Regions from separate parts of the Paenibacillus sp. Y660 genome, predicted to be linked through region 1. Evidence: riboswitches for the same ligand, from Rfam matches in the RefSeq annotation. Region 1 holds a riboswitch; each other region holds the start of a gene.

The links. A riboswitch is a leader RNA that binds a small molecule or an ion and turns the genes downstream of it on or off. The one in region 1 is predicted to bind cyclic di-AMP.
Region 2: linked by a shared signal. The riboswitch ahead of AC2TDN_RS20900 (C40 family peptidase) and the one ahead of AC2TDN_RS15630 (NAD-binding protein) in region 1 are both predicted to bind cyclic di-AMP.
Region 3: linked by a shared signal. The riboswitch ahead of AC2TDN_RS20640 (resuscitation-promoting factor) and the one ahead of AC2TDN_RS15630 (NAD-binding protein) in region 1 are both predicted to bind cyclic di-AMP.

Annotation. Positions count from the first base shown of each region.
Region 1 is NZ_JBXBBJ010000013.1:4,886-12,699, reverse strand. Features, by position in the region: gene AC2TDN_RS15655 (histidine kinase) at 1-14, opposite strand, end outside; gene kdpC (potassium-transporting ATPase subunit KdpC) at 19-627, opposite strand; gene kdpB (potassium-transporting ATPase subunit KdpB) at 657-2,690, opposite strand; gene kdpA (potassium-transporting ATPase subunit KdpA) at 2,709-4,385, opposite strand; gene kdpF (K(+)-transporting ATPase subunit F) at 4,405-4,464, opposite strand; gene AC2TDN_RS15630 (NAD-binding protein) at 4,608-5,006, opposite strand; cyclic di-AMP (ydaO/yuaA leader) riboswitch at 5,126-5,297, opposite strand; cyclic di-AMP (ydaO/yuaA leader) riboswitch at 5,390-5,588, opposite strand; cyclic di-AMP (ydaO/yuaA leader) riboswitch at 6,306-6,467, shown strand; gene AC2TDN_RS15625 (hypothetical protein) at 6,473-6,898, shown strand; gene AC2TDN_RS15620 (uridine kinase family protein) at 6,968-7,297, opposite strand; gene AC2TDN_RS15615 (P-loop NTPase fold protein) at 7,322-7,648, opposite strand; gene AC2TDN_RS15610 (hypothetical protein) at 7,623-7,814, opposite strand, start outside.
Region 2 is NZ_JBXBBJ010000023.1:32,951-40,764, reverse strand. Features, by position in the region: gene AC2TDN_RS20910 (MFS transporter) at 1-358, shown strand, start outside; gene AC2TDN_RS20905 (FAD-binding domain-containing protein) at 479-1,822, opposite strand; gene AC2TDN_RS20900 (C40 family peptidase) at 1,957-2,433, opposite strand; cyclic di-AMP (ydaO/yuaA leader) riboswitch at 2,437-2,589, opposite strand; gene AC2TDN_RS20895 (hypothetical protein) at 2,988-3,572, opposite strand; gene AC2TDN_RS20890 (hypothetical protein) at 3,706-4,521, opposite strand; gene AC2TDN_RS20885 (M1 family metallopeptidase) at 4,549-6,564, opposite strand; gene AC2TDN_RS20880 (YwhD family protein) at 6,671-7,195, shown strand; gene AC2TDN_RS20875 (RNA polymerase sigma factor) at 7,278-7,814, shown strand, end outside.
Region 3 is NZ_JBXBBJ010000022.1:57,865-65,678, reverse strand. Features, by position in the region: gene AC2TDN_RS20650 (HD domain-containing protein) at 252-1,550, shown strand; gene AC2TDN_RS20645 (TatD family hydrolase) at 1,574-2,341, shown strand; cyclic di-AMP (ydaO/yuaA leader) riboswitch at 2,525-2,709, shown strand; gene AC2TDN_RS20640 (resuscitation-promoting factor) at 2,958-4,106, shown strand; gene rnmV (ribonuclease M5) at 4,231-4,779, shown strand; gene rsmA (16S rRNA (adenine(1518)-N(6)/adenine(1519)-N(6))-dimethyltransferase RsmA) at 4,783-5,724, shown strand; gene yabG (sporulation peptidase YabG) at 5,781-6,665, shown strand; gene veg (biofilm formation stimulator Veg) at 6,895-7,170, shown strand; gene AC2TDN_RS20615 (small, acid-soluble spore protein, alpha/beta type) at 7,377-7,562, shown strand; gene ispE (4-(cytidine 5'-diphospho)-2-C-methyl-D-erythritol kinase) at 7,700-7,814, shown strand, end outside.

The DNA.
Region 1 (7,814 bases):
TTTAGCGGAGCCATACGGCTATCCCCCCAGCAATGCAGACAATGCTAAATTCAGCTTCAGCACATTTACCCTTTCATCACCGAACACGACTAAGTCGCGGCCTTCCGTATTCGCTTTGACCAGCTGCTCAAGCTCGGAAATGGACACAGCTGTTAGCTTGCTGATTCTGTCGATCTGTACAACAGCGGATTGCGGCGTGATGTGCGGATCAAGCCCGGAGCCTGAGTTTGTAACGAGCGCAATCGGCAGGTCGCTAATCGGCACATCGGGATTTTGCGTCTTCCAAGCCTCGATTGAGGCTTTCATTCTCTCAAGCAAAGCTGGATTCGATGGACCAAAGTTGTTCGAGCCGGAGCTCGCCGCATTATTGTCAATGCTCGATACCCGTCCTTGGAACCATTTAGGATCAGTGAAATTTTGACCGATCAGCTCAGAGCCTACCACTTGCCCGGAGCTGTCCTCAATAAGGCTGCCGTTTGCTTGCTTCGGGAACAGCAGCTGGGCTGCTCCCGTACTGACCAGCGGATAAATAATACCGCAAAGAATCATAAACAATACGCTTATTCGTAAAGGTACCAAAAAGGTTGATAACTGAAAACGCGAACTGCTTTTTATTTGATCATTCATATTCGTATTCCTTCTTTCATTATTTCGTATTAAATCCACAAATGCACAGCAAAGTCGATAAGCTTAATTCCGATGAACGGGACGATGACGCCGCCTAGTCCATAAATGAATACGTTGCGGCTAAGCAGTCTAGCACCGCTCATCGGCTTGTAGGCTACACCTCTAATAGCAAGAGGGATAAGCAGCGGGATAATGATGGCGTTAAAAATAAGAGCTGACAGGATCGCAGAGAGCGGAGAACCCAAATTCATAATATTGAGCACGCCCATCTCCGGAATCGCGAGCATAAACATCGCTGGAATGATCGCAAAATATTTGGCAACGTCATTCGCGATACTAAACGTTGTTAGAGCGCCTCTCGTCATTAGCAATTGCTTGCCGATGGCAACAACCTCGATGATTTTGGAGGGATCGGAATCCAGATCTACCATATTGGCTGCTTCCTTCGCGGCAATCGTTCCGCTGTTCATCGCTAGGCCAACGTCCGCTTGCGCAAGCGCAGGCGCATCGTTTGTGCCGTCGCCCGTCATCGCAACCATCTTGCCGTCCGCTTGCTCGCGCTTGATAACGGCAATTTTGTCCTCCGGCTTGCTCTCGGCAATAAAATCATCCACTCCCGCTTCTCGGGCAATGGTAGCAGCCGTTAGCGGATTGTCGCCCGTACACATAATTGTTTTGATGCCCATCTCGCGAAGCTGCTCGAATCTCTCTTTCATCCCCGGCTTCACGGTGTCCTTCAAATAAATAACGCCAAATATTTGGCTGTCAACCGCTACCGCGAGAGGCGTTCCGCCTAATGTTGCGATCGTATTCGAAATATGCTCCAGATCGGAAGGAATACTGCCCCCTTGTGCCGTTACCCATTTGCGAACAGCATCGACAGACCCTTTGCGAACGTGGCGTCCATCCGTCAAATCGATGCCGCTCATCCGCGTTTCTGCTTTAAACTCTACAAACTCGCCGCCTTCGGCAAGCGATGCGTCATAGCTCACGCCCTGCTTCTTCATCCATTCGAGCACGGATCTGCCCTCTGGCGTTTCATCCTTTAGCGAGCTGATCGCTGCCCATTCCGAAAGCGTCTGAATATTGCTGCCTGTGACGGGAACAAGCTCGCTTGCCATCCGGTTGCCGAATGTAATCGTACCTGTCTTATCCAAAATCATCGTATTAATATCGCCTGCTGCCTCAACGGCTTTACCTGACATCGCCAGCACGTTGAACTGGGTAACCCGGTCCATGCCCGCGATCCCAATCGCGGATAACAAGCCGCCAATTGTCGTCGGAATGAGACAAACAAGCAACGCGATTAGTACAGGTATTTCTAATTGAATATCCAAATATTTAGCGATAGGCTGCAAGGTTACGACGACGATTAAAAAGATGATCGTCAAGCTCGTCAGCAGCGTATTCAGAGCGATTTCGTTTGGCGTTTTTTGACGTTTTGCCCCTTCAACTAGTGCAATCATCCGGTCGATAAATGACTCGCCCGGCTCGCTCGTCATCCGCACCTTTATCCGGTCGCTGACTACCCGTGTTCCACCCGTTACAGAGCTGAAATCGCCGCCCGCTTCTTTAATAACAGGAGCCGATTCTCCCGTTATGGCCGATTCATCTACCGAAGCCAAGCCTTCAATGACCTCTCCGTCGCCGGGAATCATCTCGCCTTGGGAGACGATAACGATGTCTCCCTTGCGCAGCTCCGTCGAGGAGATGACCTTTACAGAGTCGCCGACCAGCTTGTTCGAGCTCATTTCCTGCTTGGATTTCTTAAGTGAATTCGCTTGAGCCTTGCCCCTGCCCTCCGCAATTGCCTCGGCAAAATTGGCGAACAGCAGCGTAAACAGCAAAATGAAAAATACCGTTACATTAAAGCCGATTCGCTCCTCCGAATCAAAGTAAGCGGGGAACAACGCCATCAGCAGCACGATAAATGTACCTGCCTCAACGACAAACATAACCGGGTTTTTCATCATAAGAGCTGGATTTAATTTGATAAAGCTATCAAGCACAGCGCGCTTAACCGCAGCTGCGGGCAGCAGCTTCTTCTTCTGGTTACTATTCATTATCATTCACCTCATCCGTTAGCGGAGTGTCAAATATTCTGCGACCGGCCCAAGCACGATGACCGGCAAAAAGGTTAGCGCACCGATTAAAAGCACAGTGCCGATTAATAATCCGGTAAATAGTCCATTATCCGTGCGGAATGTGCCAATCGTCTCCGGCACAGGCTGCTTGCGTACGAGCGAACCCGCAACTGCCAGCATCGCGATTATTGAAATATAGCGGCCCATCAGCATGACAAGCCCTGTGCTAATATTCCAAAATGGCGTGTTGTCGCCTAGTCCCTCAAACCCGGAGCCATTGTTCGCTGCCGAGGATGTAAATTCATACAGCACTTGACTTATGCCATGGAAGCCCGGATTTGTGATGGCTCCTTTGCCTAGATCCGTCATAAAGGCGATTGCTGTTGGCACTAGTATAATGAAAGGATGGGTAAGAATAGCGACCGCAATAAGCTTCATTTCTCGCGGCTCTATTTTTCGACCCAGAAATTCCGGCGTTCGTCCGACCATTAGCCCGCATATGAACACGGCGAGTATCGCATACATAAGCATGTTGATAAGTCCGACACCCTTGCCGCCAAAAACGACATTCAGCATCATCTCGCCAAGCGGCACCAAGCCGCCGAGCGGCGTAAGCGTATCATGCATATTGTTAACGGTACCGGTCGTCGCTGCCGCTGTCACCGTTGTGAACAATGCGGATTGCGCGATGCCGAACCGTACTTCCTTGCCTTCCATGCTGCCTTGCGAAGCATCGATTCCAAGCGCGCTTATCGCTGGATTGCCTGTTTTCTCCGACGTGTAGGCTACGCTCAGGAACACGAGGAACAGACACATCATCGCTGTGAACACAACCCAGCCTTGCTTTTTGTTTTTGGCGAATAGGCCGAAGGTGTAAGGCAGTGCAGCGGGCAGCGCCCACATCGATAAAATCTGGATGACGTTCGTCAGCGGATTCGGATTCTCAAAGGGATGCGCCGAGTTGGCGCCAAAAAATCCGCCGCCGTTCGTTCCCAAATGCTTAATCGACTCCAGCGAAGCGACAGGACCAATCGCAATTTGCTGCATCGCGCCCTCTAGCGTTTTGACGGTCAATGTCGGATCAAGCGTTTGCGGCACTTGAAGGGCAACGAGCACAAGCGTGATGACAAAAGCAACCGGAAGAAAAATTCGCGTATGCGCTTTGACAAAGTCCTCGAAAAAGTTGCCGATCGCTTGCCCTTGGCTCGTAATGCCGCGGACGAATGCGATCGCAACCGAGAAGCCCGTAGCCGCTGACGTAAACATCATCATGATGACCGCCATTTGCGAGAAATAGGATAAGGCGCTTTCCCCGTTGTAATGCTGCAGGTTCGTATTCGTTATAAAGCTGATGACCGTATTAAACGTAAGCGTCGGCTCCATGCTCCCCATCCCGTTCGGATTAAACGGAAGCGCGTTTTGCAAACGCAGAATCAAATAGCTGAAAGCTACCAATATGATATTGGTTGCGATAAAGCTAAGGGCGTACATTTTCCAGCTCATGTCCTCTCGCCGCTTTAAACCTATGATTTTATAGATAAGCCGCTCAGAGCCTCCGAACACCTTGTCTAAGCGATTATGCTCATTCGAGAATACGTGATAGACGTAGGTTCCTAATGGCTTAACTAGCAATAACAGAATCGCAATGACGATCAGCAATTGAAAAATATCCATCGTAGATGATCCTCCTCCATTAAAACTTTTCCGGATGAATTAAGGCATAGATGAGATAAACGAAAACAAATAAAGCCATAACCATCACGATAATCATTCGCTTCCGCCTCCCGTTTGGTCGATTACGCTGCCGCACCAAGTCAAAAATCCGTAAAATAAACCAAAGCAGGCCAGCAAAGCGATGATCATATAAACATCCTGCATATTGAATTCCCTCCTGCATTATTTGTGACTTAAAAGAAAACCGACTTCACCGGTTTGCGAGTATACGATATGGTCCGCACCGAGCCCCTTGTAAACGGCCCGCGGATTCCACTGCTGCGTGATCACGTAGATCGGCTTGGTCGTCCAAGTCCGGCAGCAATGGACAAAGCGGCAGCTTAGTGCAAAGCTGCTCTCGAATATGAAAACATCTTGAATCGGATAATGCGGCGGCTGCCAGCTTTGGCGATCATTTGTATTGATATAATGCACGCCTATGATCCCTTGCTTGCGGAGCTGCTTCTCCTCCTGCTTGCTATTTGTCAGGACGATAAATTTCATTTGATGAAACATTAAAGTTCGAATAAATGATTTGCCGGATTCGTTGTATCCAGCTACGATAATATGCTCTTCCAACAACTTGCTTATCCTCCATTTGGTAAAAAAGGCAACAAAAAGAAGCCTTGGGATAAGAGGAACCAATCCCGCGGCTTCTTATGCCCGCAGCTAAAATAAGCCGCGGGAAGCGCGATGGCTGTTGCCTCTCTCGAGTACACTTACGAGGTTAGCTGTCGGATTCGGGCCTTGAGAGTTGCCCTACGCCTGGCTGCTGCCAAGCGATTCACCCCATGAAGCAAAGAGCGTACATACACGCCTTTTCTTCGTTGGTTCCCCCGTTCCTGCTGCTGCAGGATTCAGCAAATTAAAACCATTTCAAGCAGCTGCTCTGTTTTTGGGCAGCAAAAAACCACAGAGGCTTATGACACTCTGTGGTCGACATTAATCGATCACAAGCTTCATCATTCCTCTCTAATCCACGCTTACGAGGTTAGCTGTCGGATTCGGGCGGTGAGAGTCGCCCTACTTTGACCAGTATCCATGGCACCAGTCAAAGATTCACCCCTGCTCTACGGCCGTTCGACTCTCACATCGAACATGCGCAAAGCTCATTTATTGGTTCCCCCGTTTTCCGCATTCACGGAAACTCAGCGATCAGCAAATCGAAACTTATTAGTAAATCCTGTATCGAATCTTACTCCTCGCTATCGCCACTGTAAAGAGAGCCCGCTGGCGAATTTAGCTAATTTCAGACCCCCAGAACGTTTCGCAGCGCTTACATAGAATTCGATCTCGATATATCTCACTATTTCTACGTTTTACTCCTATTTTCGAAAATAATGATATGCACCCACAAGCCACTTTTCAGCGGAAATAATCAGATTTTTCTAAAGAGGAGAATAGAAGAGAATAAACGAGTTATCCAGCGAATTATGCTTTTTTTATAAAGATATTGATAGTTTTTCTTGTAAAATGGCTAAAGGATGCCATATCCCGAAATACAACTGTTTTACAATGATCGCATTCGGGTTTACTATAGACGGCATGCCTGATTATGGCAGTTAACCTCGAAAGCGAACTGGAGGAGAGATTACGAATGATCACGCAATCAGAAGCCATTCATGAAACAATTCCAGTGAATCTAGTAGAGCAGCTGTGGGAACTCCCGTGCTATCCAAGCCTGTTTCGATGATAAAGGACGTGCGAGTTTTTTATTTATTTGCAGCCGCAGCCTTGAGCTTGACGGATTCTCGTTCATCTTGTTCAACCGGTAAATCCGAATGGGATGAGACTGTTTTATTCAAACAAGCAATCTCGTACATATCATTGTTTTAATTCGAAAGATTTACAGATAAGCAATTAGGGATTATAATGAAGAGTACACTATTAACGCTGAATTTTTCGAATGAAAAAGCGGGGGAACCAACGCTAACGTTTTCTAACGTTTTGCAAGGGGTGAATCCAGGGATTTGTAACCCTGGTAGGGCATTCTCTCTAGCCCGAATCCGACAGCTAACCTCGTAAGCGAACAAAGGAGAGATTTTTTCATGTTGACCAATTGTGCAAATCATTTGCACCTTTTCACGGAACAGACCCCTTCTTTATCCGTCACACGAATCGAGCTATTCGTCATCCCTGCTCTCGCAGTCGATTCTGCAGGCCACCGCATTTGTCTCCGTTTAACAAGTGATCAAGGATTCGGCTGGAGCGAGCTGTTTGCGAGCGACACCGAAGATTCGATTGACTTGGAACGATGGAGCGATCTGCTCCAAAGCTTTATCGGCAGCGTCTCTCTTCCGCCTCTACACCATTTTCAATACGACAAAACGGATGAGGACGGACGTATTCTCGACCTATTCGCCTCTGCAGTCAATCATGTCCTGGCACAATCCGCCGATTCGTCTCCGTACAACAGCGATCTTGAAGAATCTGTTTTGCGTCAACGTTCTGTCTCCTATGTTTCTTTGGATTGACTGATTTCATGACCAAAAATAGACAGTCCAGAACAAGCACTAGGTTCTGGACTGTTTATTTTTCAGGCTCTATATCCGGGATCCCTCCAACTTCTGCAATACCCAATCCAGCAGAATCTGACTTCCCTTCTGCGATCCAAGTGAACCATTAACGATTAAATCCGCGTACCAGCGTGTCGGCTCTACATACCGATCATGGGTATGTCTCACCAAATCCAAATATTCGCTTATCGCTTCATCCATGGAGTGACGCTCATTCGAAAATTTCCCTAATCGTCTTGCGAGCCTTTCATCGGACTGGCAATCCACAAACACTTTATAATCAAGACATTCTCTTAGCTGCGAAAAATGGAACAGCAAAAAACCTTCAATAATGATTACGTCATCCTTATCGGACAAAGATTCATTGAAATCCTCTAATACCTAATCCAGATCAACAGCAGCCGGATCGTTAAAATCTTCATAAGCTTTGCCAGAAAATGAAGCAACCGTTATCGGCCTTTCCTTCTTATAATACTTGTCCATATGTATGACTTTTACTTTAAAATGGCTAAGGCCGTGGGCAAGAAATTTACTCAATGTGGTTTTCCCGCTGCCAGACCCGCCAGCAATGCCAATTGCAATCGTAGAGCGCATGACGACCCTCTCCAAGCATTTCGAATTTACTCCTATTTTAATACAAGATGGATGGATTGTCCTCTTACGTGCAAGCAAGAAGACCGATCTACAAGGCAGATTGTGAGAACTCATTTTTTAATCGATTTATAAGATCCGAAAGTTGAGTTAGATAGTCAGGAGATGTAACAGCAACTGTAGTAAAGTAAAAGTGTCGTTTTTCAAGCTCTTGATTCTCAGGGCTCCACTCTGTTAAAAACTCCTCTGATTTTAAGATTTCTTCAGTCAATACACGTTCTCT
Region 2 (7,814 bases), on a different contig from region 1:
TTTGCTCATCGCTACGGCTGGCGCCTCGGTCGTCTTTGTTTTTATGGCGATTATGGGGCAGCTCAGCTGGATGCTGGCATTGGTCGCGCTAAGCGGCTTGTTCTTCTCAGGCATCTTCGGCATCGCCCTTGTTTATGCCAATGAGCTTATCCCGGGAATGACCGAGCGGACAACAAGCTTGCTGGTCGCATGCGGCGGCCTTGGCGGCGCTATTTTCCCAAGAGTGACCGGCTGGTTTATGGACCAGTATAACGTACAGTCTACGCTATGGTATATTAGCTTGCTGGTCGTGCTGATGCTTCTTCTGCTGGCGGCTATGCTCGTGCTGGGAAGAAGAGAGGCGCAGCGCGGGTTATAGCTCAAGAAAAAACCTCCACATTCGCTGTTTCAAAGCGGCGGTGGAGGTTTATTTATTAATAATTCAATATAAGGCATGCTTGTCTAAAACGATAGTCCGCTAAGGACGATGCAGCTCCAGCTATTTGAGTATGGTCTTGTACACCTCGATGGCTCGCGCGCGCGACGCTTTTAGATCCACGATGGCGCCGCTTTGCGGCTTATGAATCTCTTTGTCCGAGAGATGTGCGAGATGGGGCAGCCAGCGCCGGATGTAGCTGCCGCTAGGATCATGGGTGCGCGACTGCGTCTCGGGATTCATGATGCGGAAGTAAGGCGCTGCATCATAGCCTAGCGATGAGCACCACAGCCAGCCGCCGCGATTAAGCGCATTGTCATAGTCGCTTAAGTGAAGGCGGAAATGCTGCTCCCCAAGCGTAAACGGACAAAGCAGGTTTTTCGTTAGAAACATGGCCGTTACCATTCGCAGCCGATTCGGAAGATCCCCCGTGCGGTTCAGCTGCGTCATAGCCGCGTCGATGATCGGAATGCCAGTGGCAGCGGCAGACCATGCCGCAAGATAAGCATCAGAGAGCGGTGACAAGTTCGCCAGCTGCTCGTAACGGAAGAAATCTTCATGGTACATGGCCTGGTACAAGTAGAAATCACGCCAAGCCAGCTGACGGATCCATGCTTCGGCACCGGGCAAGCCCTGCGTAAGCTCGTAGGACTGACGCGCCGATATAGCGCCGGTGTTCAAGAAGCGAGCGAGCCCGCTAGTATGCTCCTCCGTGTAGATGTCCCGACTATCCGCATAAGAGGCGAGTCGCTCGCGTGCAAAGCGATCCAGCTTAGCTGACGATTTCTGTGAGCCTTCTACTCTCGTGCCGCCAAGCGAGTGTGAAATGGCATCCGGCAGCGCGAATTGCAGAGCGACCTTGGTGTTGATTTCGCTTAAGGTCGCGAGATCCTGAATCGTCGTCTCGCCCGCCTTGCTGTAGTACTCTTGCATATAGCTGCTCCACATGCGGTAGAAAGGCGTAAACACCTTGTAAGGCTCGGATCGCCGAGCATACGCAGGGAAAGCTTCCAAATCGGCCAGCGGCGCATCAGCAATCGATATCCAGCGGCGATTCATGGCTCGGACGGTTAGCTGAAGCCGCTCGTCGCGCCGGCGGGAGTAAGGCGTGTAGTCGGCATGGGCGATAACCTCATCTATCGGATGCGCCTCTAAGAGCGCTTCGGTAATCGAAGCGGGATCGCCATGCAGGACATGCAGCTCTTTCCCCGCCTTGGAATAGCTGTGCAGCAGGGAGGCGGCTTGCGCCATAAAATTACGGCCGCTGTGACTGTTTAATCTGCCTCCGTCCGTGAGGACAGGATCTATGATTAGCAAATGAATGCCCTGCGAATCCTTATTTCTCAAATAATCGAATGCGCGCAAATCTTCGGTACGCAAATCCTTGCGATGAATAAACAAATACATTGAGACTGCTCCTTCCCCTTAGCGGCGCAATAACAGCAAAGCCGCATGTCATTTGTCGCTTGAGGACAAACAACTGCGGCTTTGCTGAGTGAGTCTACCCGTGCAACTCTCATACAGAGAGGGAATAGGTTACTCTATTGTCCGTCGGCGTATGCTTGGAAAGAATCTGCATCCATAACACGACGAGCAGTTATAAAACGATTTTCATAATAGGAGGAGTTAAGTTTGTCTGTCACAACGCCTCTGCTAGAAGAGGAATGTGTAAACTTGCCATCTCCTATGTAAATGCCTACGTGGGATACCGTGCTGTTGTTTCCGCCAACTGTGTCGAAGAAAACAAGGTCTCCCGGAATAAGGTCCTCTTTAGCAACCTTATCGCCTGATTTTGCTTGCGAGCCGGATGTGCGTGGAAGCTCGATGCCCATTTTTTCGAACACATAGCTCGTAAATCCGGAGCAATCAAAGCCTTTCGACGACGTTCCGCCGCTTTTGTACGGTGAACCGATAAGATCATTGATGAAGCCGTTTAGTTTTGAGTCTGCGAAAGCGCTCCCAGCCTGGAAAGCGAGTACGAGAACGAGACCCAGTAGTAATGCGGTAACCTTTTTCAATTGTGAAACTCCTTCCAATGCCGACGAGGTTAGCTGTGGGGTTCGGTTGAAGGCTCCCTATGACTCCTCAGGCGCTGACAAACGTCAAACGTCGGAATCAATTCACCCAGAGTGGTTCCCCCGTTTTCCAAATAGGAAATTAGGCAGTTTTTTATTGCTCCTGAGAATTATTCGATTATTTTCATTGATCTCCTGCCTTTCCTGACTATTTCTAATAATTCTCATGTAACCTTTTGACTATTTGCTTCGTTTAACCGTTTATTGTGTAAAATAAACACTCATCACTAGTTCTTTCTAACTAAATGCAATGACTCAATTTCATTAATTATGTGGATCTGTTGTAAAATATACCGATTTGTCCCCTTGGCATCCTGTCTTAAAGACTATTCAATCATGCGGATAATGGCGGTATGATAGCATTTTGCGGAGAAAGATTAAAAAACTCTCATGCGAAGAATGACGAGTTAAAAAATTCAGTTTGCGGCATGAAAAAGGAGCCGTCCCTCAAGATCTATCATCTTGAAAGACAACTCCATCTACATGTAGACAAGCTATTATTTCGCAGTAATGATTTTTTCAGAGATGAGCTGCGGGCCTTCGTTCTTTTGCTCCATCCAGAACCGGAGCTTGTATTTGCCTGAAAACTTAAATTCATAGGAGACAAGCTTGGAGCTGAACCAGAAGGTATCCTTTTCGACAAACTCCTTGAAATCAACATCAGATTGGCTGCGGCCGTCAATGGTCGTTTCTTTATCGTTAGGATCGACAATCGTGACCTTGAATTCAGAGATGGCAACGTTCAAATTATCGATTTGCGCCTGCACCAAAAACTTCTGAACCGTACCTTTATCAACTTGCCCAAACATCGTCCGCTTCTCATTCATCAGAAACATATGAACATTGGGCTTCTGAATGACAAGCTTCTTATCGCTCCCCTTCCACTGCGTAAAAGCCTGCAGGGAATCGCTTAAGGAACGAATATTGATATAAACCTTATCATCAACTAATAAACCATCTTCAATGGATTGCTTATTATTAAAAAGCAGCGTTACTTTTTGTAACATTTTGTCTGCTGCAACCAATGAACCGCCCGATAAGAGCAAAACCATGGATAATAAAATCAGTTTTTTGCGCATCATTTATGTGTATCCTCCATTGTTCATTTACTTTCATCTATATATACAGAAATTGCATGATTTAGTTGCGGTCTATTTTGAAAATAAAAAAAGCCTCGTATCCACAATAATTTGTGGAGCCGAAGGCTTCTTCAGGTTAGGATTGTTTCGTCTGTAGACAATCGTACTGCGCGGCTATGGTCCATACCTTCACTACTGTTTTTACGAGGTAATAGCCTTGATGAAGGATGAGCGCGAACAAGCCGGCCCAGAGCATCGATAAGCTGGTGACAACGAGCCCGGCAGCTGCTCCGATCCCCCACATGATGAGTGAAATGGCTGCGAAGGAGATAAAGTTTCGAAGAGCCTTCCATAAGGAACGGAATACGCCTTCGCCCGATGTGGCGCCGAATTGCATAGCTAGAAACAGCAGATGCAGCACCGTACCCCACAGCAGCCACAGGCCGGCCCCAGGCAGCACCGCTCCCAGCAGCTCTGGAATGGAGCCGCTCTCCAGAAGCGCATCGAAGCCGCGCGGGAGCAGCCACCAAGCGGGAGCCAGCGATAAGACGCTTTCCATCCAGTACAGAAGCACAACAGGCTTCCAGTTTTTGCGAATGCCCTCAAGGAAGCGGGTTCCTCCGACTAATCTCGTTTGATTCAGCGAGTAGAACAGACCGGCGTTAAACAAGGGCGTTAGCAGCATTCTAATAACCATGAGGCTGCCGAGGGTCCACACATACGGAGTGATCAAATCGGTCTTGAACAGCTGGAACTGGGCTTCGGTCAAGAAGAGCTGGGCAGCGGTGTCGGACGGATAGGAGCTCGGATACCGCCGCAGCAGCGGCGAGACGACCGAATCAATGAAGCGATAGAGGAAAAACCCCCATAGCAGCTGATACAAAAATAATAAAATAACAAGATAAAAATGTTTAACCGCGAGTTGCCAGCCTTGCTTCACATGTATCTTCATCGTTTATCGCTCCTTGAACGCAATTACTTACCAGCTCAGCGACCCGAGCAGCCCTTCGAGCAGCTTGACTGCGCCAATGCTCCACCTCGTGCGCTTATCCTCCGGCAGCTCGGCCTGCATATAGTTGTTGATAAGCTTATTGTCGAGTACGTTGCTGTGACCCGGATCGATCATTGCCCATTTGAGCGGCGCGGAATGCAGCTGCGTATATTGAACGTGAGATTCTTCGGCATTCCATAGCTTCGTTAATTTATTGCCGTCGGTGAACTGCAAAACGACCTTGATCTCGCCGTTGCTGCCGCCGTTCTTCTTGACGAGCACGACTGACTCGTACATATTGGCGCCATCTTGCGCAACCGGGCGAACGCGGATCGATTCGACCGAGAAATCGGCCATTTGGTCGTCGTACACATATTGGCTGAAATAATCATGCCATCTCGCCTTCGTCACCGTCTCTACGACACGCTGGAAGTCGGCAGTGGAAGGATGCTTAAACTTATATTTTTGGAAATAGGTCCGTAAAATCTTTTGCATCGTTCTGGAGCCAACTTGATTCTCAATGCCAACGAGCACGAGCTTCGCTCGCATGTATACGTTCTCGGCGTATTGCGTGTGGCTGCCGTATGCCCAGGATGGCTGCTTGAGCGGCGCAGGATTGGTCATGTAGCTGGCTTCCATAGGCAGATTCGCTTCCATTCCATACGCGGTCTCCATGACCTTGTCCTCGGCGTAGGACGTGAATCCCTCGTCCAGCCAAGCTTCCTCGAATTCATTGGAGGCGACCATGCCGTACCAATATTGATGGCCGATCTCATGCACGACCGTTCGCTCCAAATCGTAGCCGGGATTTTCCTTCTCGGCTGCGAATGCGGTAATGAGCGTTGGATATTCCATGCCGCCAGCACCGTTAGCCCCTTTGGGAGGCACGACGATCGACAGCGTGCTGTAAGGGTATTCGCCATACCATTTCGCATAGCTTGCGAGCACGGATTTGGCTGCATGCATATAACGATCCTTCAGCTTGGCATGGCTCGGATCCAGATAGAGCTTAATCCGTACTCCAGGTATGCCCGTATCGGAGTAGGCGGTTTCCTCATAGACGAAGTCCGGTGACGCCGACCATGCAAAGTCATGAACGTCATCGGCATAAAATTGGTAAACCTTCATTTGATCCTTGATTTCAATAGCCTTCGTCTGGAAGCCGGTTGCCGCAACCGTGTAGGCCTCGGGTACTTTAATCCGAACGCTGTATATGCCAAAGTCGCTGTAAAATTCGGAGTTTCCATGGTATTGATGGACGTTCCACCCTTCGGAGGTTCGACCTCTCGTGCCGACTGTCTCGTAAACCGAGATTTTGGGAAACCATTGCCCCGCCATGACAAAATTACCGGAGTAGCCCATTCTTGCGAATACCTCGGGCAGCTTCACCTCGTACCCCATGCGCAGCGTAACGGACTTGCCTGGAGCAACTGGCTCTGGCAGCCGTACTTTGGCTAAAGTGAAGTCATTCGTATTGCCGTCGTCGGGCTGCACGTATTGCAGACGAGGCAGTAGACTTTCGCCATTTAGCGTTTCCAGCGTATTCAGCTTCATAAAGCCTTGGCTGTTCGTAGTTGCTTTGTCCTGGCGCAGCTTGCCGCCTGATTCCTTCATAAACGTTGATTTGTCTGATTGGAAGGCATTCGGGTAAAGATTGAAATAGAGCTCGGACACTGTTTTTTTGCCGGGGTTGGTCCAGGTTACGGTCTGATCGCCATTCAAGCGCTTCGCATCATCAAGCAAATGAACGTTGATATGGTACTCAACGACACGTTTGCTGAGCGCTTGCGGCTTAGGTGTCATAACCGTATTCGGCTCCTGTACAAGCGGCGGCTTGGACGAATTTTGAGCAGGGGCAGGTGCTTGCTTGGCTTTGGCGGCGGGGGCGAAAGCATAGGTATATTGGGATTGCCAAGCAGTCCCGAAGCCATGCTGCACAGACAAGCCGAGCAGTACAGCTGCGAGTATTACGAGTAAAATGCGTTTGAAATAGCGTGGAGTCATTGAACGTTTCCCTCCCGTTGACAAGCATCTACAGCATGTATATGTTTGCTTTTCAAGGATTATTAGCTAAAATGGAATTATTGTATGGGGGAAGGTGTGAATACGCATGACGGAAGAACAAGGACAGCCGGCCGAGCCGGAAAAGAAGGAAAAGAAATCACTGTCGCTCAACGTAGTGAGCAGCAAAAAACATAAAGGCTTTGGAGCAGGAACGATCGATTTGAGCGCCGTAGCTTGTGTAATCATTGATGATGGCGTCGCTTATATCGATGTTGGCGCGATGCATGCGAAGAGTAAGGTCGAGCGCGGCATTAAGTTTACGCCGAATAAAGAGGATACGCCGAATGGCCGTCAATGCTGGATCGTATGGGTTGCAGTCGACCGCAATGAGGAAGGGTCCTATTATGCAGGCGCGACAGCATGTGAGATGCTGATCGATACCGAGGCTCGCCGTGGATGGAAGATCCTTCCCGACCACGTGAACAAGCTGGATCAGGCGCTCAAACGGCGCTATAATTTGACTGAGCTTGGCGATGTGGAGAGAGCGGCGCTTCGCAAGCTGCTTGTGGAGCATAACGAGGAGTGGTGGGATCGTTCCCCGGAAGAGCTTAAGCAAGACTTGAACGTTTAACAGCGTGCGGTGCTCGTGCCCGGCAGGAGCATAACGTCAATAAAGGATGAGAACCTCATCGTTCGTAGAGCTACTCTTGCGAATGATGAGGTTTTCCGCGTTGTTGGAGGCTCACCGGAAACGAATAAAAAGTTTTTTGGCTGCATGTGCAGGGTATGATGGGCGAGCTGTCGTCTATAAGATTGGGAAGGAGGGGAGCGACATTCAAGACGAGGATTGGATCAGAACGGTACAAGAGGGCGGGCCCGAGCATTATGGCCCTTTCGTACAGGCATATGGTCCTTATATATATAGAACAGTCTTCGCGGTACTTCATTCACCGCATGATGCGGAGGATATCACGCAGGAAGTGCTGCTGCAAATTTATCGCTCCCTTCCGAATTGCCGATTGGATGGGCTTAAGACATGGATTACCCGCATTGCCGTTAATCGAGCGATCGATTTCAAGCGAAGCAAAGCCCGAAGGCCGGAAGAGCTGATTGATAGCGAGGAAATGTCGGACAAGCTGCAAGAGGCTGCCGCCTCAATGCCGGCAGCCGAGCAGCTCGCCATTGAGCAGGAGGACAGGCAGCACGTTCGCGAACGGGTTGAAGAAATGCCGGATAATTATCGTGAAGTC
Region 3 (7,814 bases), on a different contig from region 1:
AATACGATTCGTCATCGTTCGACATAAATTTTGCTTTTTATGATTACTATAATACCAACGATTACCATAATAGTCAACCAATAAAATTGACTTTTATACTTCGATGGGTTAAGTATTTGACTATACACAAGGGTCATATTACTCTGTAATAGAATACAACAGCTTCGACATTTTGGAAACTGATTTACGACACAATTCGACAATAGTTTAACATTTTGTGTCGAAAATATGAACAAAGGAGATGAGAGACGATGAAGCAGCAGTTGACCGAAGAGAAGGTTTTTAAAGACCCTGTCCATCATTATATTTATGTGCAGGACCAGACCATTTGGGACTTGATTAATACGAAGGAGTTCCAGCGTTTGAGAAGAATACGCCAATTAGGAACCTCGTATTTGACCTTTCATGGCGCGGAACACAGCCGATTCTCGCATTCGCTGGGAGTCTATGAAATAACGCGTAAAATTATTTCTCAATTCGAGCGCAACGGCTATCCTGATTGGCCTGCCGAGGAGCGGCTGGTCTCGCTTTGTGCGGCTTTGCTGCATGATGTCGGTCACGGCCCGTTCTCCCACTCCTTAGAAGAAGTATTCGACACGGAACACGAAGAGTGGACCTGCAAAATTATTCTTGAGCATTCGGAAATCAATCATGTGCTGCGAGCTGTATCGGAAGATTTCCCTTCACAGGTTGCTGCAGTTATCCAGAAAACATATCCAAAGCCAATCGTTGTAAGCCTCATATCTAGCCAAATGGATGCTGATCGCATGGATTATTTGCTTAGAGATGCTTATTATACTGGCGTAAACTATGGAACCTTCGATTTAGAGCGCATATTACGCGTATTGCGACCTTATAAAGGGAAAATTGTAGTGAAAGAGAGCGGGATGCATGCCGTAGAGCATTATTTGATGTCTCGCTATCAAATGTATTGGCAGATTTACTTCCATCCAGTAACAAGAAGCTCTGAGATTATTTTACGTCAAATATTTCGTAGAGCACAGGAGCTTTATGTGGGTGGCTATACATTTGAATGGTTGCCGAACCCTCTTAAATGTCTGCTTCATAACAACATGACGGTGAATGATTATTTGAAACTGGATGAGGCGCTAGTTCAAACGGCTTTCACGCAATGGGCAGAGGAGCAGGATTCGCTGTTAAGCGATCTTTGCGATCGATTTATGAACCGTCATTTATATAAGTACATAACGATTGATAACCCTGATGATCAGCTTTTAAATGAGATTAGCGATTGCTTCTCTTCTATAGGAATGAATCCCGATTATCATATGGAAATTGACTTCCCGTTTGACCTGCCATACGACGTATATCGACCGGATAAAAAAGAAGGAGAAAAGAAAGAAAAAGCGCCGATTTTGTTGTTGGACGGTCAGGATGAAATAAGTGAAATATCTGCCAAATCCGACATCGTTCGTTCAATAACCGGATTGCATCAGGGGCAATATCATCTGTATTATCCGGAAGAGCCACTCAAAAAAAATATTTCACAAATACCTGATTCATTAAAAAAATTATTTAAACTCGACTGAAGGAGCCTGACACTAACATGACATTGCTATTTGATACCCACACCCACTTAGACTCATATAAGTTCGATGAGGATCGCCACGAAGTTATTCAGCGCGCAAAGGATGCAGGCGTGCACATGCTCCTTAATATCGGCTTTAACCGCGAGACCATTCCAACGACGATAGCGCTTGCTGAGCAGTATGAATTTATTTATGCGGCTGTCGGCTGGCACCCGGTTGACAGCATTGACATGCTTCTGGAGGATTTGGAGTGGATAGAGCGTTTATGCGCGCATGAGAAGGTTGTTGCCATCGGTGAGATCGGTCTTGATTATCACTGGGATACCTCGCCCAAAGACGTTCAGCAGCGCGTATTTCGCGAGCAAATCCGTCTTGCCCGTAAAGTAGGCAAACCGATCGTTATTCATAATCGTGACGCGCACGAGGATGTTATTCGAATTTTGCAGGAGGAAAATGCAGCCGAGGTTGGCGGGGTCATGCACTGCTTCTCCGGCAGCCCCGAAACCGCGAAGCAATGCCTCGATATGAACTTCTATATTTCGTTCGGGGGACCGGTCACTTTCCAAAATGCAAGGGTTCCCAAAGAGGTGCTCAAGCAGGTTCCGCTCGATAAAATTTTGATTGAAACCGATGCTCCGTATTTGGCTCCCCACCCCTTCAGAGGGAAGCGAAATGAGTCCTCTTATGTGGCACTAGTCGCACAGACTGCAGCCGAATTATTAGGCAAATCGGTAGAAGAAATAGGTGCGATTACGACCGAAAACGGTAAAAAATGTTTTGGTATTGTATAAAAACGAGAGAAACAGAGAGAATTTAAGACCTTTATCGCGTAAAAACTAATTTTTATAGCGATTATCGCTTAATTTTTCCGTCTTTATCCACCATTTTAGCTTAAATCGTCTTTTATCGTATCTTTACAATTCACCTCGTATGAGGTTATGATTCAACTCAGAGCATTACATTTTGTATTGGATTTCCAGTTTGCGCTTAATCTCCATCTGGAGAGCGGGGGAACCAAATACGGGTTTTATGTACCGTGTTTTGAATTCTTCAAGGGGTGAATTTCGGAACCTTTGCCATGAGCATTGCGTTTTCGAATAGGGCGTCTCTCTTGCCCGAATCCGTCAGCTAACCTCGTAAGCGTTCATAGAGAGTGATCAACCTCGTGCATCCATTTTTCTGTATCCCAGCGTAGTCATTTACCGGGAAGCCACGAAACAGATCCTCTGTCGACGGCTTCTTTTTATTTTCGAATAAACGGGAATTTGTCGACATAGGGATAAAAGATGGGGGTGGGAGGATCGATAGCAGTACTGGATTGCGTGCTTGCACGCCAATATACTATAGTCGCGTCAGTTGTATCATGCGTAACACTTGGCGGCGGGGCTATGAAGGAGGACCGATGAAGTGGGAATACTCCAGGTTAAGGACACCCATGGGAAACGATCATCCAGCATGTCTTTCGCATTGCGATGGAAGCGTGAAAACTTGCGTTTGATTCTTTTGAGTGCTACTATCTCAATCGCTATGACTTTCATGTTTTTGGTGTTGTTGTACGGAACGGCTGTCAAAAGCGTCTCCGTAGTAGTGAATGGACAAGAAACCGTTGTGGAAACGAAGCAATGGGTCCTGCAACGCCTACTGGATGAACAAGCTATCGCAATTGGACCACATGATGAGGTGTCCATACCGCTTAATGCGGCAATAAAGGACGGAGATCGAATTGAGGTAACTCAAGCGATTCCGGTAATTGTGAAAGCTGATGGCAAGACCTCTACTGTATATACGACAGAGAGAACAGTGCAGGCAGCGATCGAGGAATTAAATATTCCAGTTCGTAATCATGATAAAGTAATGCCTCCGCTTAATACGGTAGTTGATTCGGAATTAACGGTAACGGTTGTACGGGTTGACACGAAGGTGTCTGAATCCGAGCGTGCCATGCCGTACTCTATCGTAAAGAAGAAAGATCCTACGCTGGAAGCGGGTAAGGAAAAGCTCGTGCAAACCGGCAAGGAAGGCCTTATTGTTGAACATATCGAGAAGCAGTACGAGGACGGAATTCTCACTTCGAAGAAGATGGTCAGCAAGGTTGTCGAGACCGCTGCGGTGGACCATGTTATCGCGATCGGAACGAAGAAGGCTGAGCCTAAAGTGACTGTGCTCTCAAACAAAAGCCCGAGTGTTGCCATGCTGACAAAGAGCGGTGTAACATTTAAGGCCAAAACCGTACTTAAGAACGTCACGCTGACTGCTTATTCAGCAGGTGTCGCTTCTACAGGTAAAGATTCGGATCATCCGGATTACGGAATTACGGCATCCGGTTCCCGTGTAAAAGAAGGACGGACCATAGCGGTTGATCCGAAGGTTATTCCGATCGGCTGGTGGGTTTATATTGAAGGCATCGGTTTCCGCCGGGCTGAGGATACCGGCAGCGCGGTGAAGGGCAAAAAAATCGACGTATACTTCGATAGCAACAAAACGGCAAATAAGTTTGGCAGGAAGAAAGGCTTTACCGTTTACGTGCTCGGGCCAAATAAACCTTCTTCAAGCTAATTGCAGGATTACCATCATCTTATCGTAATATTCAATTAAATATGCCATCATAAGGAGAGGCACTGCCTCTTCTTTTTGCATGTTTGCGGGCTTATAAGAGTTTATGTTGAAGGGAATGGTCTTGATGATCAAAGAGATCATTGTCGTTGAGGGTAAAGATGATACCGCAGCGATAAAACGGGCGGTTGAAGCGGACACTATAGAGACGAATGGTTCGGCTATCGGTGAGGATGTATTAAGAAGAATAGCGCTGGCGAACGAGCGCCGCGGCGTCATTATATTTACAGATCCCGACCATGCGGGAGAGCGCATTCGCAAAATCGTTGCGAGGCACGCTCCCGGGTGCAAGCATGCTTTTTTGCCGCAGGAGCAGGCGTTGTACAAAGGGGATATCGGCATCGAGAACGCAAGTCCGGATGCGATTCGTACGGCACTCTCAGAGCTCCGTACAGAGTCGCTTCTCGAATCGGGTGAGATAAGCTTTGAGGATTTGATGGAAGCGGGGCTTATCGTGCATCCTGACGCTTCCAATCGGCGCCTTGTTATGGGCAAGCTGCTCGGGATCGGATATGCGAACGGCAAGCAGTTCTATAAGCGTTGTACAAGCTTCCGTATTTCCAAGGTGGAATTTGCAGAAGCGTTCAGACAAATGGAAAAGGAACTGGAGGGATAGAAGATGAGCGATCACGAACACAATGAGCAAAGCAAGGCATCGGTGAAATCTGTGCCCTTCGAGGTGGCAACGCCAAAGCGAACCAAAGAGATTATTGCCAAATACGGCTTCTCTTTCAAAAAAAGCCTCGGGCAGAACTTTCTGATTGATCAAAATATTTTGAACAACATCGTGGCTGCTGCCGAGCTGGACGAGACGAAGGGAGCGCTTGAGATTGGTCCCGGGATTGGCGCGCTTACGCAGCGGCTTGCACAAGCTGCTGGCAAAGTGACGGCTGTGGAGATCGATAATCGGCTTATTCCAATTTTAAAGGACATATTGGCTGAAGAGCAGCACATCACGGTCATACATGGCGATGTGCTCAAACTTGATTTGAAGCAGCTGTTCGAAGAGCAGTTTGCAGGGGTAACGGGCGTAAGTGTCGTTGCCAATTTGCCGTATTATGTGACTACGCCTATTTTGATGAAGCTGCTCGAGGAGAAGCTGCCGCTTGAGCACATCGTCGTCATGATTCAGAAGGAAGTGGCTGAGCGGATGGCTGCAAAGCCAGGCGGCAAGGAGTACGGCAGCCTAAGCGTAGCCGTTCAGTATTATTGCGTGCCTAAGCTTGTCTGTACGGTGCCGCATACGGTGTTTATTCCGCAGCCCAATGTCGATTCGGCTGTTATTAAGCTATCCCTGCGAGATAAGCCTGCCGTGGATGTGCCTGATGAGGATCATTTTTTCCGTGTCGTGCAGGCGAGCTTCGCGCAGCGAAGGAAGACACTTGCGAACAATCTGACTGCCTTTGTAGGCAAGGAACGGCGCGAGGCATTAACGGAGATGCTCCTGAAGAACGAAATTGACCCTATAAGGCGCGGCGAGACGCTTTCGCTTGAGGAATTTGCGCGTATTAGCCGCAGCATGCTGGAAGCGGGCTGGGGAGCTCAGACGGTTAAGTCATAAAAATACTCACCATTCGCTCTATCTGCCCATAGGATAGACGAAGAGGTGATTTACCCATGAAGCAAGGGGACCTGGTCGTCCGCAAATCGTATGGCGGTGACGTGCTGTTTAAGGTTGAAGCTGTTCGTACAGAAACTGCTGTTCTGAAAGGCACGGACTACCGATTGCTTGCGGATGCTCCGATTCCAGATCTGTCGGTCGTACGCGATCCAGAATCGACAAGTGCGGTTCAGCAAGTTCGAATTAAAGTCAATGATTCCTTAAGACGTATGCACTCTGAACGAGAACGTCAAGCGGTTGAGAACGAGGATAATATACGGCATGCGCTGCAGCAGAGCCAGCCATTTTTTGAAGTGCCAGGAAAGGTTCTTCATCTCGATGGCGATGGTAACTATTTGAAGAAGAGTATGCAGTTATACAACACGATGCATGTTCCTTCTCATGGCCTCCATGTGCATGAATCCCAAATGGCTGATGTGCTGTACCGACTGCTGCCTCAAATCCAGCCGGATATTGTCGTCATTACCGGACATGACGGTGTATTGAAAAATCGCGCGCAGATGGACTTATACAGCCTGAGCAGCTATAAAAACTCACAGCATTTTGTTAATGCGGTTCGCGTTGCTCGTGAATACGAGAAGAATCGTGACGGATTAATTGTTATTGCGGGTGCTTGCCAATCGCATTTTGAAGCATTGCTTCAAGTAGGCTCCAACTTTGCGAGCTCGCCGGGACGTATTTTAATTCATGCGCTCGATCCTGTGTATATAGCCATTAAGGCAAGCTATACATCGATTAAGGACACGATCAACTTAGCAGATGTTATACATGGCACGATAAGCGGAATTGACGGTGTTGGCGGCATTGAAACGATGGGACGCTTCCGTGTTGGCTTGCCAAAGCCTAAAATAACGGCATCCTCTTCTGTTTTAAAGCAATAATTTTGTTAAAATTAGTAAACAAGCAACGCCAAAAAGGCGTGGATTTGTTTGTGAAAGTTGAAGCAACTTCTTAATATGTATATTATTTGCTAATCTATGCACGGTTTTTTAAAAAATGGGTGAAATCACCGTTGACAAGTAAATAATCTGGCTGATATAATATTTTGCTTTGTTTGACAACCCTCCTCTTTTTAGTTATAATGGACAAGGAAAGAGGTGGTAGTGGACAATGGCAAAAAATGCGCTATTGGATATTAAACGCAGTTTGGAAGCTCATGTTGGCTCCAAAATCCGTCTTCGAGCGAACGGTGGCCGACGAAAGACCATCGAACGAACCGGTACGTTGGAAGAAACCTACCCTTCTGTTTTCATTGTCAAGCTGGATGAAGAGCAGCATGCGTTCAAGCGCGTCTCATACAGTTATGCGGATATACTGACAGAGTCGGTGGAAGTGACCGTATGCAATGATGAAGGTCAAGTCCGTATCGCCCATTTGCAACAATAGATTATACATCGCCTAGTGAGGCATGTTAGCGCAGAGAAATCTGCGCTTTTTTTTTTTGCACGAAAGCAAGAAAACCGTTTTTTTCTTAGTGGCTTCGAGCATGTAACCATTCCAATGTGCATGGTCTTATCCGAATTGAAGCATACTACCTGTGCAATAGTGACAGCCTACATGCTTATCATTAATTTGGAGTTGGAGGTAATGAAATGAGTCGCAGAAGACGTGGAGTAATGTCAGAGCAATTGAAATACGAGCTTGCAAAGGACCTTGGATTTTACGATACCGTGCAGCAGGAAGGCTGGGGCAGCATTCGCTCGAAGGATGCCGGCAATATGGTGAAGCGTGCGATACAGCTTGCCGAGCAAGCCGCTGCAAAGTCGAATCAGCCATAAGCAGAACGTCGTATTTGTGCAGGCAAAAGCTAAGGTGTTGGCAGTCGGAAAATAGCCGATTGTCATCTCTTAGCTTTTATTGCGTTCGTTTGATATAATGATGCTTAAGCTTATGAACGAACGGGTGAACTTATCGGATGAAAATTTATGAAAAAGCTCCTGCCAAAATTAATTTAGTGCTGGATGTACTCCGCAAGCGTGATGACGGCTACCATGAAGTCGAGATGATTATGACGATGGTTGACCTCGCTG